One region of the Uliginosibacterium sp. sgz301328 genome, then DNA from elsewhere that is predicted to be linked to it. Evidence: predicted binding sites of a transcription regulator. Region 1 holds the regulator's gene; the other holds the start of a gene.

Region 1 (9,116 bases):
GCGAACCTTCGCCACCAAAGCCGCGGCCGTTGCGACGGTCGCCGAAGCGACGGTTCGGGTCACGCGGCTGGGGCTTGAAGTGCGGCTCGAGACCCTCGATCACGTGAACCGGAATGTTCTGCGTGGTAAAGCGTTCGATGGCCCGCACCTTGCCACGCTCAGCCGGGCCGGCCAGCGTGATTGCCACACCGCTGCGCCCCGCGCGGCCCGTACGACCGATACGGTGCACGTAGTCTTCGGCACGCATCGGCATGCCGTAGTTGATGACGTGGCTGATGGTCGGAACGTCGATGCCACGAGCGGCAACGTCGGTCGCGACCAGCACGCGCACTTCGCCGCGGCGCAGGGCCGTCAGCGTGCGATTGCGCTTGGCTTGCGGCATATCGCCATGCAGGGACGCAGCGGCAAAGCCATCGGTCGCCAGGCGGTCGGCCAGGAATTCGGTATCGCGCTTGGTTGCGGCGAAGATGATCGCCTGCTGCACGTCGTTACCGCGCAGCAGATGGTTGAGCAGACGCCCCTTGTGCGCGTCGTCATCGGCAAAGTGCAGGCGCTGTTCGATGTTTTCGTGCGTGTCGCGGTGCGTGGCGAGTTCAATGCGCGTGGGTTCGCGCAGCATCTCTTCGGCAAGACGGCCGACCTGTCCTCCGAAGGTGGCAGAGAACATCACCGTCTGGCGCTCTTCGGGCAGCGCGGCAGCGATCTGCTCGATGTCTTCAATGAAGCCCATGTCGAGCATGCGATCGGCTTCGTCCAGCACCAGCATTTCGAGGCGCGAGAAATCGATGCGGCCACGGTCGATGTAGTCCAGCAGACGGCCCGGCGTGGCCACGAGCACGTCGACATGCTGACGCAGCAGGCGAATCTGCGCGGGGTACGGCATGCCGCCCACGACAGACACCACGCGCACGCGACGCATCGCACGGCCGTAGGTTTCGGCGGCCTTGGTCACTTGCAGCGCAAGTTCGCGGGTCGGGGTCAGCACCAGAATGCGCGGACCGATGCTGCGAATGGGCGACTCCATCGTCAGGCGATGCAGCGCCGGCAGCATGAAAGCCGCAGTCTTGCCGCTACCCGTGGCAGCCGACACCATCAGGTCGCCCCCTGCGAGCGCCGCCGGAATCGACTGGGCTTGAACGGGGGTCGGCTCTGTGTAGCCTGCCGCACGAATGGATTTGAGCAGGACGTCGTGGAGTCCCAGGGTTTCGAATGACATTATTTTCTTTCGTTATGGCAGCACAGGACCGCGGCCCGGGGGAAAGGGCAAAGCGGCACCCACTGCGCAAGTGGGCGCGATTGGCGCGCAAGCATCGGCGCCAAACCTGACAAGACACGGAGCTTCCGGATTGAACGGAATGTGCAGCGGAGGGGTCGGGAGCGGATGAATTCAGGCAGGAACCCAAGGTTCCAGCAAGTGCATGATTATACGGGCATCCCCTTAGGGCCGCCAGTACTTTTTGCGATGCGTCAACGTAAGTCTGCCGTGCCAGCATGCTGCGCCAGCACGGACCGCGGCGGATCAGTCGGTCGATGCACCGGCGATGGCCCGGTAAGCCTGCACGCCCGCGTAGATTTCCTGGCGGGCAGCGTCAGGCCCGTCCCAGCCGAGCACTTTGACCCACTTGCCGACCTCCAGGTCCTTGTAATGCTGGAAAAAGTGTTCGATCTGGCGCAGCAATAGCGGCGGCATGTCTTCATATGTAAACACGCGGTCGTACAACGGCGTGATCTTGGGCACGGGCACGGCCAGCACCTTGGAGTCGTCCCCGGCTTCGTCCTGCATCAGCAGCACCCCCACCGGCCGGCAGCGGATCACCACACCCGGGATGAGCGCGAAGGGCGCGACCACCAGCACATCCACGGGATCCCCGTCGCCCGCGACGGAGTGCGGCACATAACCGTAATTGCAGGGATAGGACATCGACGTACCCATGAAGCGGTCCACGAACACCGCACCGCTGTCCTTGTCGATCTCGTACTTGATGGGGTCGGCGTTGGCCGGGATTTCGACGATGACGTTGATGTCATTGGGCACGTCCAGCCCGGGGGAAACGCTCTTGAAACTCATGGAATCTCTCTGTGGTTTTGGGGACCGCGCCCGATTATGACAGGCCGTCCTGACGGAAAACTTGCGGTACGGGATATCCACGAGACCACCCATACAACACCGTATGGATGCACCGCAGCGTACCGCTCGCGTCGTTCGGCGGCCTTGTGGGCCGGCCGAAAGAACTCTTACTGAGCTTCGAAGCCGGCGTCGCGCACGGCCTGCTTGAGCTGCTCCGGCGTCACTTTTGCCGAATCGATATGCATCGATGCGCGAGCGGTCTCAAGGCTCACCTTGACGTCTTCCACCCCGTCGAAAGCCGACAGCACACGCGTGACCGAGCTGACGCAGCCCCCACAGCTCATACCTTGAACCGAAAAATCGAGTGATTGCATGATTCCTCCAGAAATATGCCAGTCGCCTCAGCAGATGACGCCTTCCCATAGGCGCCCACCCAGATGAGGCGCACGAATCAAGCCGAAGACACCGAATCCGATGACAACGGCGCCGGCAAACAGTCGCACCCCGGTGCGTCGGATCAGGTCGCGGAAGCGCGCCAGCAGAACGCCGGCCAGAAAAAGATTGGGCAAGGTGCCGAGGCCGAAAGCCAGCATCAAGGCACCGCCCCGCAACGCAGAGCCGCTCACGAGAGCCGTACTGAGAATACTGTAGGTCAGCCCGCAGGGCAGAAAGCCCCACAGCAGGCCAAGCGGTAGCGCGTGGCGCCATGACTGCGCCGGCAGAAATCGGCGCGACAAGGGTTGCACGCGCGCCCAGAGACGGTGGCCTGCGCGTTCGATCGGTGCGAGCACGCGCGTGAGGCCAGTCAGATACAACCCGAGCCCAACCAGCATGAGGTTGGCCAGCACGTACAGGGACATCTGTATCGGCAGCCAGCGATTGAAAAGCAATGTCGCGGAGCCGATTGCGCCGACGGCAGCACCGATAGCGGCATAGCTGGTGACGCGGCCGATGTTGTAGGCCAGATGCAGCGGCCACTTCCGTCCGCCTTGCCCGGGCACGCCGACCGTGAGGGCGCCCACGACGCCGCCGCACATGCCAATGCAATGCGCGCCGCCGAGGAGGCCGATGAGGAAGACTGCGATGTAACCCGTTTCGAGCATGGGCGAACGCCCGGTCAGTGCATTAGCCTGCCATGGTAGCGCGCGCCCGCCCTGGAGTGAAACCCGCGCAGCGCGCTTGCCGCCACGAGGTCAGATGACTTTGGAGTACCGTGTAGAGCCCTTGTCGGCCCGCAGATAGGCATCGAACGCCATGGCGATTACGCGTACCAGATAGCGGCCAGCCTCGGTAACCACTAAACGGGAGGGCTCAATGCGAACAAGTCCGGCCCCTTCAAGCGCGCGCAAGTCTTCGAACTCGGCCGCGAAATACTCGGCAAACCGGGCGTCGAACGGCTCGCCCTTCCGGTCTGTGAAAAGATGCCCGAAGTCACGCTCCAGTTCAGTGAACGTCAGTTCGAATTGGCACATCAGGGACTGGATGATGGCACGGCGGAGTTCGTCCTCCTCCGACATGACCCAGCCACGAATGATGGGGAGCTCATCGCGGTCAAGCGCCGCGTAGTAGCCGTCCAGCGTACGGTCATTCTGTGTATAGACGCCGTCCGCCAGCCCAATGGCCGATACGCCGAAGGCCAGCAGGTCGCAATCGGCGTGCGTGGAATAGCCTTGAAAGTTGCGGTGGAGCGTACCGGCACGCTGGGCGATGGCCAATTCGTCGTCGGGGCGCGCAAAGTGATCCATGCCTATGTACACATAGCCCGCGCTCACCAGGCGTTCGACCGCCGATTGTAGGATCGCCATTTTTTCGGTCGGCGGAGGCAACGCATCGCCGTTGATGCGCCGCTGCGGCATGAATTTCGCCGGCAGATGCGCGTAGCTGTAGAGCGACAGGCGGTCCGGCTGCAACGACAATACATGCGCGAGCGTATTGTCAAAACTCCGAGCAGTTTGGTGAGGCAATCCGTAAATCAGGTCAATGCTCACCGAGCGAAACCCATAATCACGGGCGGCGTTAATAACTGTTCTCGTTTCTTCAATGCTTTGCAGGCGATTTACCGCCTTTTGCACCGCTGGATCAAAATCCTGAACGCCTATGCTGACACGATTGAAACCGGCCTCCGCCAGAATTTTCATACGCGTCACATCTGCGCGCCTGGGATCAATCTCTATGGAATGCTCACCCTCGGGGTCAAGCGCGAAAATTTTACAAATACCATCGACCAGGCGCTGCGTATCTTCGACCGTCAGGAAGGTTGGGGTGCCCCCGCCCCAATGCATCTGCGAAACGCGTTGCTTTCCCGGGAGATCACGGGATTTGAGCGACATTTCCCTCAAAAGGTAGTCGACATACCGGGTCCCGAGGACGCGATTTTTGGCCGCAATCTTGTTGCAGGCACAATAAAAACAAACGGTGTCGCAAAAAGGAATATGGAAATATAATGATAGCGATCGACCCATAGAGGGTCTGGCCTGCGATGCTGAACGGCTCGTCAGGGCGGACAGGTCGGAGGCATCGACAAAGCGGTCTGCCGTGGGATACGAAGTGTATCGCGGACCGGGTATATCGTATTTACCAATTAATGCCGGATTAATAAGAGTATTCTGACTCACGGCTACCAAATGTTATCAGCGATGGAACATTTTGTCAGAATAACCTGATCGTAATTTGACGGCAAACAAGGGAAACGTATCGTGGATCAGATCGTTACTACACCGCTCACTCTTGCTGCGACCCGCGTCGCTTGTTCCCAATGCAGCCTGCGCGAACTGTGCCTGGCCGGCGGTCTGGACGATTCCGACCTGCATCGGCTCGACGAGATGGTGCAACGTCGCAAGGTCAAGCGGCAGCATCAGATGTTCCGCGCCGGCGACCCCTTCGAAGCCATCTACGCAGTACGTACGGGCTTCTTCAAAACCGACATCCTGACCGAAGAAGGTTTGGAGCAAGTCACAGGCTTCCACATGGCAGGTGAAATCCTCGGCCTGGACGGTATCAACACCGATCACCACGTCTGCAATGCAACCGCGCTGGAAGATAGCGAAGTCTGCGTGATGCCCTATGCGCAACTCGAAGAGATCTCGCGCGCCATCCCGTCCTTGCAGTTGCAGTTCCACAAATTCATGAGCCGCGAGATCGTTCGCGACCAGGGCCTCATGATTCTGCTGGGTTCCATGCGCGCCGAGGAGCGCATCGCCGCCTTCCTGATCAATCTGTCGCAACGCATGAAAGCGCGCGGCTATTCCGCCTATGAATTCCACCTGCGCATGACGCGTGAAGAAATCGGCTCGTACCTGGGGCTGAAGCTCGAAACCGTCAGCCGCACCTTCTCCAAGTTCCATGACGAAGGTCTGATCAGCGTGCAGCAGAAGCACATCCGCATCCTTGACGCGGACGGCCTGCGCGCCCTGCTCAACCATACGACCTGCTAAAGTTGCACGCCTCTGGCACTTGCAAGCCCGGCAATGCCGGGCTTTGTCTTTTTTGGGCGCCGCGAGCAGCCCCAGTGGTCCCGTCGAGGTGCCATACCAGTAGAGTTTCAGCGATTGACCCGCATCAATCGGCTTGTCCCATCGGCGAGGCTGATCGAGATATAGTCATCATGTGATCGTCAAAAAGGAGGGCTTTGAACCATGTACAAACACATCCTTGTCCCGACCGACGGTTCCGCGCTGTCTACGCATGCAGTGGAAAGCGCAATCAAGTTTGCCGCGTCGATAGGAGCACGCATCACGCTGCTCTACGTACAGCCAGACTACCCTCGCCCCATTGTCGGCGAAGGCGCGTTGATCGCCCCCGAGAATCGCGAAGAGTTCCAGGAAGAAACCTCCAAGCAAGCGAACTCGATCCTGGCCTCTGCGCAGGCTGCCGCCCGCGCGGCAGGCGTGACTGCGGTGAGCTACACGGAAGTCAGCGACATTCCATTCCAGATCATCATCGACACGGCTGAGCGGGAAGGCTGCGACCTCGTCTTCATGGCCTCGCACGGCCGGCGAGGTCTGGCGGGCCTATTGATTGGCTCGGAAACCAACAAGGTGCTGACACACAGCAAGATTCCGGTGCTGGTCTACCGCGAAAGCTGATCCGTCCGACCGGGCATAACGGCCACTTACGAGTGGCCGTTTATTTGTTCACGACTGCGCTCAAAGAACAGCGTGGCGAGGCTCGATGCGATGCAGACGAGCCATAGGGCAAAGAAGCCAATGGTATAGGTGGCCATGGCGGAGAAATTCACCGGTTGGCCAAAGAAATACAGCGTCTGTGGATCGACCACGGTGAAGAAGATGATCTCGGCGATGCCCGCCATCAAGAATGACGGCCAGAGCACCAGAATCCATTTGTTCATCGCACCCTCCTCGCATCGGGTTCGGGGGCGCACCAGATGCTCTGGCGCGGAACGGGGCCGTCAGGTGGCGGGCTGTATGAGCAGCTTGGTCGAGCCCGGCAGGCGCGCTTCCTGAACCATGCGCCAGCTCTTGCTTTCGTCTTCCAGGCTGATGTCCCATCGCCCTGACTGGACAGGCTTGAAACTACCGACGTAGCGTCCGTTTTTCAAGTCGAGGACGACGTCCTGGTCGAGGCCCTGTCTCGTAGGATGCAGAAGTGTCACGTGCAATCGAGCGGGAAGGCTCACACCCTCTCGCGCGAACAGCTCGACACTCATCTGATCCGTCGTCGGATCCATCGACAATTGCGCGCGTAGTCCGAGCTGACGCGCCATGTTGTCGCGCGCAATGGTCTCATTGATAGCAAGCCCGCGCTGATAGTAATCGTCTGCGACTACGCCATCATCGCTACGAATCGCGAAGAACAGTGTAGCAATGCCCGCCACGACGGCGGTTGCGGGCAGCCCCATCAATATCCAGGGCCACGGCTCCCGGTACCACGGTTTGGTGGCACGAATGCTGTTCAAGGGGGTTGGGGGCACAGCTTTCTCTCTCTCAGGGCATGATAAATACGGCTTTTTCGCGCACGAATTCGTCGGCGTACCCTTCGGCACGCACTTCGAAATAGATGGCGTGCGATCCCTTGCTTGCGCTGTCGACCGGCACGCGAACGCGCAGGGTGGCCGTGCTGTTCTCGGCGGGATTGATGTCGAAACGCGTCCGACCGTCGATGCGTATGCCGTCCAGGCCGGTTGCCGAGACATTCAACGTGCGTGGCGCCTCGGACATGTTCATGAGATGCAGGATGTAGACATTCTCGATGAGACCATCCTCGACTTCGCGCGTCAGCGTCGTCCGATCCTTGATGACATCGACCCGGATATCCTCGCGGCTGACCAGCGCATAGGCAAATGCGAGCACGATGGCCGCGAGCACGCCGGCATATACAAGAACGCGCGGGCGTAGCACGTGACTGACGATCTCCTTGCGTCCCCAGCGTTTCTCGATGGCGTTCTCGGTCGAGTAGCGGATCAGCCCCGGCGCATAGCCCATCTTGTCCATGACTTGGTCGCAGGCGTCTATGCACGCTGCGCAACCGATGCATTCGTACTGGAGCCCCTGGCGGATGTCGATCCCGGTTGGGCACACCTGAACGCAAATGCCGCAATCGACGCAATCGCCCTTGCCGATGCTGCGCGGCTCCACACCACGTTTGCGTGACCCTCGCGGCTCACCCCGGGCGGTGTCATACGTAATCACCAGCGTATCGGGGTCGAACATGACGCTCTGGAATCGCGCGTACGGACACATGTACTTGCAGACCTGCTCGCGCATCACCCCGGCCATGAGGTAGGTGAAACCGCCGTAGAACAGAATCCAGAACGCCGACCATCCGCTCACGCCGAAGGCGGCGATATCAGAAACCAGCGGCTTGATCGGTGTGAAATAGCCCACGAACGTGATGCCGGTCCACAACGCGATCGCAGCCCACGCGAGGTACTTTGCGCCCTTGACCAGGACCTTGTGCCCGCCCCAGGGCATCTGATCGAGCTTCATCTGGCGCTGCCGATTGCCCTCGATCTTCTGCTCGATCCACATGAAGATTTCGGTATAAACCGTCTGTGGACAGGTGAAACCACACCATAGCCGTCCGGCCACGGCGGTGAACAGAAACAGGGACAGCGCGCTGATAATCAACAGCACCGCCAGATAGAAGACGTCCTGCGGCCAGAAGACCCAGCCAAAGATGTAGAACTTGCGCTCGACCAGGTCGAACAACACCGACTGCCGTCCGTTCCAGGGCACCCAGCACAATCCATAGAAGAGAAGCTGTGTTGCCCACACCATGATCCAGCGCCACGTCGCAAAGCGTCCCGTGACGGCACGCGGATAGACCTTCTTGCGGACCTCATAGAGATCATCGCCTTCCGCTGGCTGAATGGGGATTACATGGGCCTTCGCGCGGATCTTCGGCTTGCCGACTGCGTTGAAGGCTGATGAGGGATCGTCGGGTGCTGGCATTTCGCTGGCCTGGAATCATGCAAGAAAGGCCGTGCGGCGGCCCGAATAAGCGCCAACGGTGGGCGGCGCTTGCCGGCGGACCTCGGCCCGCCAGCAAATATACCTGTGCTTACTGCTTGCGAGGCAGGCTCAGCACATAGGCTGCAAGCAGATGCACCTTGCTCTCGCCGAGCAGCTCCTTGAAGGACGGCATCTGGTTGTCGCGGCCCTTGCTCACCGTTTCGATGATGGTCGCTTCGGACGAACCATACAACCACACCTTGTCGGTCAGGTTCGGGGCGCCAAGCGCCGTGTTGCCCTTGCCGTCCGGCCCATGGCAGGCCACGCAGGTCGTCTGGAAAATCTGGCGACCGCGGGCGGAACGCACGGAGTCGTTGGCCAGGCCAGACAACGAGCGCACGTAGTTCGCGACATCCTTCACGCCGTCACCGCCGAGTACCGCCCCCCAGGGCGGCATGGTGCCATGGCGCCCGCCCAGGATCGTCGTCTGAATGGTTTCGGGCTCGCCGCCATACAGCCAGTCGCTATCGGTCAGGTTGGGGAAGCCCTTCGCACCGCGCGCATCTGCTCCATGGCACTGCGCGCAATAGGTCAGGAACAAACGTTGGCCCATGGCGTTGGCCTCGGCATCGTTCGAC
Region 2 (9,116 bases), on a different contig from region 1:
GTTCGCGGAATTCCTGCCACGTGGCCAGCGGCATGAGCTCGCCGTCCACGACTTCAATGCCGACGAGTTTCGTGCCGGCGGAATTCACGCCCCACGTACCGTAGCCGACCCAGCCGGCAGGCACGTCGTAGACGACCTTCTCTTCGAGCGATTCGAGGTCGACGCGGCGCAGTTGGCGCCCGTTCTTCACGTAGTACAGGTATTGCTCGTCGGCCGACAGGAAGCAGCCGAAAGTATTGTCGCCCTTGCCTTCAGTGAGTTGGCGCGCGGTCTGCGTGGCCATGTCCAGCAGGTAGCAGTTCCAGTCGCCGTCGAACCAGGCGCCGAAGAGCAACTTGCTGCCATCATCGAACCAGCACTTCTGGTAGAAGTAATTCCGGTGACAGGTGACGTCGGGCGGAGTCAGGCGCGTAATCGTGGCGCCGGTGTCCGGGTCGGTGAAGGTATGGAATTCAAGCTGGATGGTGTCGCCTTTTGCCACGTGCTGCCTCGTAAGACTCGTTGCAGAAAAAAAGAGGCCCGAAGACGGAGGATGACTTCGGGCCATGGCGATCCGATGTGCCGGAACCCTGGGCACACATGCACGGTACCGCCGTGACCGCAGTATCGGCAGGCGGGCAAGGCGTGTCTTGTAAATTTGCGACATGCCATGGTGCAGATCAGGCGGCTTTCGAAATGTCGCTTTTTTACAAGACTTCTTTGTGGACTCCAAAAATACTCCTCACTACGAGGCGTCGAATGAGCGCCCGTGGATAAGTTGAGTTGAGGAGACCCGCATGACGAAGTATTCCCGGACGCTGATCGCCACCATCGTGGCGGCCACGCTGCCGGCCGCTGCGCTGGCATATACCCAGGCGCCGATGCTGGCCAGCGATGCAAAGCTGCCACCCGTCGACAAACGCCTGCCCGATAAACCCCTGGTGATCAAACCCATCCAGGCAAATGGCGTCTATGGCGGGACGCTGCGCACCGTCGTGCGGGCCACTGGCGACCAGAACGGCATTCTGCGCACCATCGGCAACCAGGGCCTGACGCACTGGACGCAGGACGGCAACGGCGTCGAGCCCTACGTGGCCGAAAGCTATACCGTCAGCGCCGATGCGTCCGAGTACACCTTCCATCTTCGCAAGGGCATGAAGTGGTCCGATGGCGCGCCGTTTACCGCTGACGACATCGTCTTCGCAATGAACGACCTCATCCTGAACAAGGAATTCTTCGGCCAGACCCTCGACATGTACATGGTTGGCGGCAAGGCACCCGAAGTAACCAAGGTCGATGACTTCACCGTCAAGTTCAAGTTCGCAGCGCCCTACCTGACCTTCCCTGAATGGCTGGCTGCGCCCTACGGACAGCACCAGGTGCTGTACGCCAAGCACTACTGCCAGCAGTTCCATCCCAAGTACAACAAGAACGTGTCCGAGCTGTTCGCCAAAAACAACGTGAAGGACTGGCCTACGCTCATGCGCGCCAAATGTGCCGACACGGAAGTGCCGTCGCGCTGGGCTACGCCGGAGCGCCCGACGCTGGACCCGTGGATCGTCAAGGAGCCGTATGGCGGTACCGCGCAGCGCGTGCTCATGGAGCGCAACCCGTATTACTGGCAGGTCGACCCGTCGGGCAAGCAGTTGCCGTACATCGATCGCGTGCAGTTCGCCGTGATCTCCGATGTGCAGGCGGCGCTCCTGCAGGCCACCAACGGCCAGTTCGACTTTGAAGGCCGCATGTTCGTCGACGTGACGAACCGCCCGGTACTGCTGAAGAACCAGCAGAAAGGCGGCTACAAGGTCTTCGGCCAGGTCAGCACCAACGCCAACGCGGCGGGGCTGTGGCTGAACCAGACAACGAAGAACGACAAGCTGCGCCCGTTCATCACCAACCACGATTTCCGCGCCGCGCTGTCGCACGCGATGGACCGCGAAGAGATCAACAAGGTGGTGTATTACGGGCTGGCTTCGCCGTGGCAGAGCGGGCCGTTCAAGGAGAGCAAGTGGTACAACGAAAAGCTTGGCACGCAGTATCTCAAGCACGACGTCGATACCGCCAACAAGATGCTCGACGCACTCGGCCTGACCAAGCGCGACAGCGACGGCTACCGCGAATATCCGAACGGCGGGCGTGTGCAGCTCGAAGCGATCGTCATGATCGACCGCACGCACATGATCGCCACACTGGAACTCATCCGTCGCCAGTGGAAGCGTGTCGGCGTCGAACTGACCATCAACGCGGCCGAGCGCTCCCTGGCGACCAACCGCGCGGTCAATAACGACTACGACGTGAGCATCGACGTGTTCCCGGGTGGGCTGGACGCTACGCTCGCTCCGCGTGCGTACGTCGCGAACTATCCGCTCGAATCGCGCCAGAGCCTGGAATGGGTGAAGTGGTACCTGACGCAGGGCAAGCAAGGTGTGGAGCCCTCGCCGAGCATGAAGAAGCGCATGGCGCTGTACGACCAGTGGCGCTCGGCGAAGACGCCGGCCGAAGCGGACAAGCTGTTCCGCGAAGTGTTGCAGATCGCTGCCGACGAGTTCGAAGTGATCGGCACGGTGCGCCCGGCGCCGGTGACCACCATCCGCAGCCTCAAGCTGCAGAACGTGAACGAAAAGGCTCCGTTCAGTTGGCCGCTGGGCTCGCCGGCCCTGTCGCTGCCGCAGCAGTGGTGGTTCAAGAACTGATCGACGGATCGGCTGCTTGATGCAAGACACGCGCCCCGCCGGATTCCGGCGGGGCGTGTTCTTTGGCGCCTGATCGTTTTCAGTCAAGCGGTCGGCCCGTCTTTTTACCTTCGTTTGCTTGAATCTTTTTGCACGGCCTCCATCTAAGCGGGAGCGCATGAGCGCTTTTTTGCTGAAAGGCAGGTTGTAGCAATGTTCAATTGGGTCAAGACCTCGATCCTCATGGCGGGCATCGTGGCCTTGTTCGCGGTGGTCGGCCAACTCATCGGCGGCGCGCAGGGCATGATGATCGCGCTGGTCCTGGGCGGCGCCATGAACCTGTGGGCCTACTGGTTCTCCGACAAGATGGTGCTGCGCATGTACCGTGCGCAGGAAGTCGACGCCACTTCATCGCCCTATCTCTACAACATCGTGCGTGACCTGGCGGGCCGGGCGCAGTTGCCCATGCCCAAGGTGTACATCATCGATGAGCCGCAACCCAATGCGTTCGCCACCGGCCGCAACCCGGAGCACGCAGCCGTGGCGGCGACCACCGGCATCCTCCATCTTTTGTCCGAGCGCGAGCTGCGTGGTGTCATGGCACACGAACTGGCCCACGTGAAGCATCGCGACATACTGATTTCAACGATCTCGGCGACGGTGTCCGGCGCGATCTCGTCGTTGGCGCAGTTCGGCATGTTCTTTGGCGCGCGCGACGAGCGCGGGCGGCCGGCCAACCCCATCGTTGGTCTCATCGTGGCACTTCTGGCGCCGATCGCCGCCATGCTGATCCAGTTTGCCATCTCGCGCACGCGTGAGTTCGGTGCCGACAAGGGCGGGGCCGAAATCTCGGGCGACCCGAATGCGCTGGCCGACGCACTGGCGAAGATTCACTCTTACGCGCGAGGCATCCCGATGGAAACCGCCGAGAGGCATCCGGAGACGGCACAGATGATGATCATGAATCCGCTCTCCGGCGGTGGTCTCCAAGGGCTGTTTTCAACGCACCCCGATACGGCTGAACGGATATCCCGGCTGCGCGCCATGGCGACAGGCCGGGTGTGACGTAGCCATCCCGAACGACCCAGCCCGGCAATGCCGGGCTTTTTTCTGCGCACAGGCATGTCCGATCCAACGCTCTCCAATATCGACGCGGGGCACTACAGCGTCGTCGCCAGTGGACGAAGTGCACACCAGCACTGGGAGGTGTGGGATACCGAGCGCTTCGGTCGCCTCTATCGACTCGATGGAGCCTTCATGGCGAGCGAGCGCGATGCCCACATCGGCCACGAGGCGCTGGTTCACGTGCCGGCCATCGCACACGGGAATGTCCGCAGAGCGCTCGTGCTCGGGGGCGGTGACGGCGGTTCGGCCCGCGAACTGCTGCGCCATGATGCCGTGCGCGTGACCGTGGTCGACATCGATGCGGACGTCATCGCCTTGTCGCGAAAGTACCTGCAGGCAATTCACGATGGCGCGCTGGACGATCGGCGCGTGGATATTCGCATGGGCGACGCGCATTGGTTCGTCATGACGGCAAACGACCGCTTCGATCTTGTCGTGTTCGATCTGACCGATCCTTACCGCTCGCCAAGCTTGCACGACAGCGCCTTCTTCGCGGCCTGCAAGCGGCTGCTGGCGCCGGACGGTGCGCTGTCGGTGCAATTGGGTTCTCCCACCTACCAGAGGCAGCAAGTACGTCGACTGCTGGATGATCTGCGCTCCTGCTTTCGCACAGTGACGCCGTTTGTGACGGATATCCCGCTCTACGGCGGGGCGTGGGCTTTCGCCTGTGCGAGCGATGCAGTCGCCCCTGGCGCGATAGACCAAGCGACGCTGGTTGCCCGCATTGGCGTGCTCTCGGGCCTGCGGGAAATCAGTCCGACCCGCTATCGGCAGTCGATCGAGCGAGGCGATTTTCTGCGCTGAAATGCCAGCAAAAGCTGGCCCGAAAAGCCAAAACCTTGGCCCGCGCAGACAGGGAATGTCGCTGCTCGCCTCCCTAACATGCTCCTACCGCAATCGGTACGACAGCCTCCCCCGGCTCCCCGTCGACCGACGGTGAACAACCTTCGCAAGAGGAGCAACGAATATGAAAACCAAGCTGATGATCGTCCTTGCCGGCACCGTGTTGGCCACTTCCGCAGCCATGGCTGCTCAGCCCGGCTTCTACGTGGGCGCCAATGTGGGCGCCGCCAAGCAGGACGTGAATAGCGACGGTCACTACAAGGACACGCCCGCCACGTACGGGGTGTACGGCGGCTACAACTTCGACAAGAACTTCGGCGTTGAGCTCGGCTACCAGGATCTGGGTGGCATATCGGCCACGAAGAGTAGTGGTGACACTGTACGCGCTCGCACCAACGCTTACTCGGCCGACTTCGTGGCCCGGTTGCCGGTGACTGACCGTCTCGACGTCTATGGCAAGCTCGGCGTGGTGCGCTATGACCGCAGCTATTCGGGACTGGATAGCGCTTCGTCCGATACCGGCACAGGCGGCAAGGTCGCCATCGGCACCGAATACTCGGTCACCAAGAACTTTGGTCTGCGTGCCGAGCTGGCCCAGTACCAAGGCATTCCGAGCCGCGACGAGATGGGTGTGAGCTTCAAGGATTCGTCGACCGTGATGACGCTGGGCGCCAACTATCGCTTCTGAGCGGGGACTGCGGGGCGATCCGCAGGAAATTGCTGCAGATGTTTGCAAAGCGTTGCGGCAGACTGCTGCCGCAACGAATCCTTACAGTTGATGTCGAAATGGGCGGCCCGCAAGGCCGTCCATTTTTTTGTCCGGGTCTAGAATGGACGGCCGCCGATCCCGTGATGCCGATTCATGTATGACACATGGCTAGCCAGCGTTCTGCTGCTTGTACACGCCGAACTTGCCAAGCGAGGACTGGACGCTGACGCCGTTGCGCGCAGCGTGGGCGTGGAGCCCGCCGATCTGCGCGATGCAAATGCCCGTCTGCCGCACGACAAGGTTCGCAATTTCTGGGTTGCGGCTGTGGCGGCCTGTGATGGCGACGCCTGCTTTGGCCTGGACGTGGTCACGCTGGCCAATCCGACCACCTTGCACGCCTTGGGCTTCGCCGTGATGGCAAGCGGCACCCTGCGCGAAGCCACCGAGCGCTTGCGCCGCTATACGCGCATCGTATCGACCATCGATAACTGGGAATGCCGGCAGGATGCCGACGCCACCTGGCTGGTGTTCCAGAGTACCGATGACGACGCGAGTTATCCGCGCAGCTTCGACGCCCGGCTTGGGCTCATCGTCCGCATCTGGCGAATTCTGGCGGGCCGTCCACTCGCGCCGAGCGCGGTGCGCATGCGCCACCTCGCACCGGCCGAAGGTCTCGACCGCATCGCCGCTTTTTTCGGTGTGATGCCCGAGTACGAGGCTGGCGAGTACTCCCTGGCGTTTTCGAATGCCGATCTCGATCAGCTCCTCCCGGGGAGTAATCCGGAACTGGCGCTGGCGGCCGAAAAAGTCGCCGCCGACTATCTGGCCCGGCAGGAGAAGGACGATGTGGTGGTCCGTGTTCGGCGCACGCTGATCGAGTTGCTGCCATCCGGACAAAGCAGCCGCGCGATCATCGCGGGAAAGCTGTCGATGTCGGAGCGGACGCTGCAACGGCGCCTGACCGAGCGCGGCATGACCTACGCGGGCTTGCTGGACGATCTGCGCCGCGATCTGGCGGCGGACTATCTGCGCAATAGCCGGACGACGGTCCAGGAGGCGGCTTACCTGTTGGGATTCGCCGAAGTGGCGAGCTTCAATCGCGCCTTCCGGCGCTGGACGGGGGTGTCGCCTTCGCAGTGGCGCGAGGAAGCGGCCAACACCAATTGAAAGCTTGCCCCACAATTGAAGGCCTGCCGCTGAACCTTGCGGACAGGCCTGTGAGGACTTCTCAGGAGTTGAGTTCTGCCGGTGTTGCGGCTTCGAGCGCTTCCCACACCACGTTTTCTTCGAAGTCGACGTGTTCCTGCAGCAATTTCGAGAAGGCGGCGATCGTCTCTGCGTCGGGCTGGTTCAGTGCGGCGATGAGGCGGCGCAGCTCGGTGTGCTGCTCCAGCACCTTGTCGGCGAGATCGTCGCGGCCGATGGCGCGCAACTGCGGAAGGGCATGACGCTCTTCTTCCTGGAAATGGGGTTCCATCTCGGTCTCGAACACCTCGTAGACGCGGCGCGCAAAGCCCGGAAGGTTGCTGCCGTCCTCCGCCCCTTCGGGGGCAGCCTCGCGCGCGGCGGCGACCAGCATCATGGCGGCGCGATGTTCTTGGGACAGGTGCTTGAGGCGTAGACTCAACTTTCTCATGATGTGGTGCCTTGAGAATCTTGGGAACCCTCAAAAGTACTTGCGAGAAAATTCTTGCGGATGACCCAGATCAATATATAGCTACGGATTTGGGAATATGCGCATCTTCGTTGCAATCCTGGAAACGAACTGATCCACCCATGCATCAACCCCAACAGAGCAAACAAGAAAATGCTGGAATTCTCAACGTTTCAGCTTACAAATTCGTCGAAATCGACGACATCGACGCACTTCGTGCAGAACTCCAGACCCGCTGCGACGCGCATGGACTGAAGGGCACCATTCTCATCGCGCCTGAAGGAATCAACCTGTTCCTTGCCGGTCCGCGTGAACACGTGACGGCGATTGTGGATTTCCTCCGCGCCGATCCGCGTTTCGCCGATCTGGCGCCCAAGGAGTCGCTCTCCACCGCTCAGCCGTTCCGTCGCATGCGGGTGAAAAAGAAGCGCGAGATCATCACCATGAATCGTCCGACCATCCGTCCGAGCGAAGGACGCGCCCCCTCCGTGCCGGCACAGACGTTGCGTCGCTGGCTCGATCAAGGCCACGACGATGAGGGGCGCCCAGTCGTAACGCTCGATACGCGTAACGCGTTCGAGGTCGACGAGGGGGCCTTCGACGGCTGTATCGACTACCGCATCGCCAGGTTCAGCGAGTTCCCCGCCGCTGTTTCTGCGAACGCCGCCGGGCTCGCGGGCAAGACGGTGGTCACTTTCTGTACCGGTGGCATCCGGTGTGAAAAGGCAGCCATCTACATGCGCGAAGCCGGCATCGACAACGTCTTTCAGCTCGAAGGCGGTATCCTCAAGTACTTCGAGGAAGTCGGCGGCGCCCATTGGCGCGGCAACTGCTTTGTCTTTGACGAGCGCACGGCGCTCGATCCCGATTTGGCTCCTGCAAAGGCCTGACCATGAACGCACCCCAGTCCATCTATCTCAAGAATTACACGCCGCCGGCATATCTGATCGACACGGTCGATCTCGATATCGCGATCCATGATGGTTTTGCGCGCGTCTCCGCGACGCTTGCGGTTCGCCGCAATCCGGCGGGCGCGGGCGGCGCGCTGCGCCTGAACGGCGAGGAATTGGCGCCCGAGTACATCGGTCTCGATGGTATCGAGCTGGACGCCGGGCGCTGGCAGTACGCCAACGATCTGCTGGTCGTACACGACGTGCCCGAGGCGTTCGCGCTCAAGACGGTGGTCCGCATCGAGCCCGACAAGAACACCCAGCTCTCCGGGCTGTATCGCTCCAAGGATGGCTACTTCACGCAATGCGAGGCCGAAGGGTTCCGGCGCATCACGTTCTATCCGGACCGCCCCGATGTGATGGCGCGCTTTACGTGCACGCTGCATGCCGACAAGGCTTGCTTTCCGGTGCTGTTGTCCAACGGCAACCCGAGCGCGGCGGGCGAAGAGGCCGATGGCCGTCACTGGGCGCGCTGGGAAGATCCGTTCAAAAAGCCCGCCTACCTGTTCGCCTGCGTCGCCGCCAGGCTCGACGTGAAGGAGGATTTCTTCACGACCGCTTCAGGCAGACGCGTGCGTTGCGCGGTGTACGTCGAGCCGGGCAAGCTCGATCAGGTGGACCACGCGCTCGCTGCCATCAAAAAATCCATGAAGTGGGACGAGGACACCTTCGGACTGGAGATGGACCTCGATCACTACATGATCGTCGCCGTCGGCGACTTCAACATGGGGGCGATGGAGAACAAGGGCCTCAACATCTTCAACACCAAGTACGTGCTTGCCCGGCCCGATACCGCCACCGATGTGGACTACCAGAACATCGACCGTGTGGTGGCGCACGAGTACTTCCACAACTGGACCGGCAACCGCGTGACCTGCCGCGACTGGTTCCAGTTGTCGCTGAAAGAAGGGCTCACGGTTTTCCGCGACCAGCAGTTCGGCATGGACGTGCACTCGGCCGGCGTGACACGCATCCAGGAAGTCCGTCTTCTGCGCGCCGCGCAGTTCCCCGAAGACTCTGGCCCGATGGCGCATCCGATCCGGCCTGCAAGCTACGCGGAGATCAATAACTTCTACACCGCCACGGTCTACGAAAAAGGCGCCGAAGTCGTCCGCATGATCCACACGCTGATCGGCAAAGAAGCCTTCCGGCGCGGAATGGACCTGTACTTCGCGCGCCACGAC

The links. The regulator FNR, encoded in region 1, switches genes on or off when oxygen is low (the NO sensors DNR and NnrR bind a similar motif). The targets are predictions, from matches to a motif close to TTGANCTAGNTCAA.
Region 2: a site for FNR is predicted at 7,025-7,038, ahead of ACDA63_RS04315 (hemerythrin domain-containing protein). Genes of this name have one in related genera too.

The regions. Positions count from the first base shown of each region.
Region 1 is NZ_JBGVSA010000015.1:50,488-59,603, forward strand. It holds gene ACDA63_RS12710 (DEAD/DEAH box helicase) at 1-1,216, opposite strand, end outside; gene ppa (inorganic diphosphatase) at 1,520-2,068, opposite strand; gene ACDA63_RS12720 (heavy-metal-associated domain-containing protein) at 2,236-2,442, opposite strand; gene ACDA63_RS12725 (sulfite exporter TauE/SafE family protein) at 2,470-3,171, opposite strand; gene hemN (oxygen-independent coproporphyrinogen III oxidase) at 3,262-4,683, opposite strand; gene fnr (fumarate/nitrate reduction transcriptional regulator Fnr) at 4,765-5,502, shown strand; gene ACDA63_RS12740 (universal stress protein) at 5,704-6,153, shown strand; gene ACDA63_RS12745 (hypothetical protein) at 6,180-6,416, opposite strand; gene ACDA63_RS12750 (FixH family protein) at 6,477-6,983, opposite strand; gene ccoG (cytochrome c oxidase accessory protein CcoG) at 7,012-8,478, opposite strand; gene ccoP (cytochrome-c oxidase, cbb3-type subunit III) at 8,588-9,116, opposite strand, start outside.
Region 2 is NZ_JBGVSA010000004.1:74,267-83,382, forward strand. It holds gene ACDA63_RS04285 (oligogalacturonate lyase family protein) at 1-481, opposite strand, end outside; gene ACDA63_RS04290 (ABC transporter substrate-binding protein) at 777-2,672, shown strand; gene htpX (zinc metalloprotease HtpX) at 2,865-3,716, shown strand; gene ACDA63_RS04300 (methyltransferase domain-containing protein) at 3,774-4,580, shown strand; gene ACDA63_RS04305 (porin family protein) at 4,744-5,307, shown strand; gene ACDA63_RS04310 (AraC family transcriptional regulator) at 5,482-6,495, shown strand; gene ACDA63_RS04315 (hemerythrin domain-containing protein) at 6,557-6,964, opposite strand; gene ACDA63_RS04320 (sulfurtransferase) at 7,075-7,872, shown strand; gene pepN (aminopeptidase N) at 7,875-9,116, shown strand, end outside.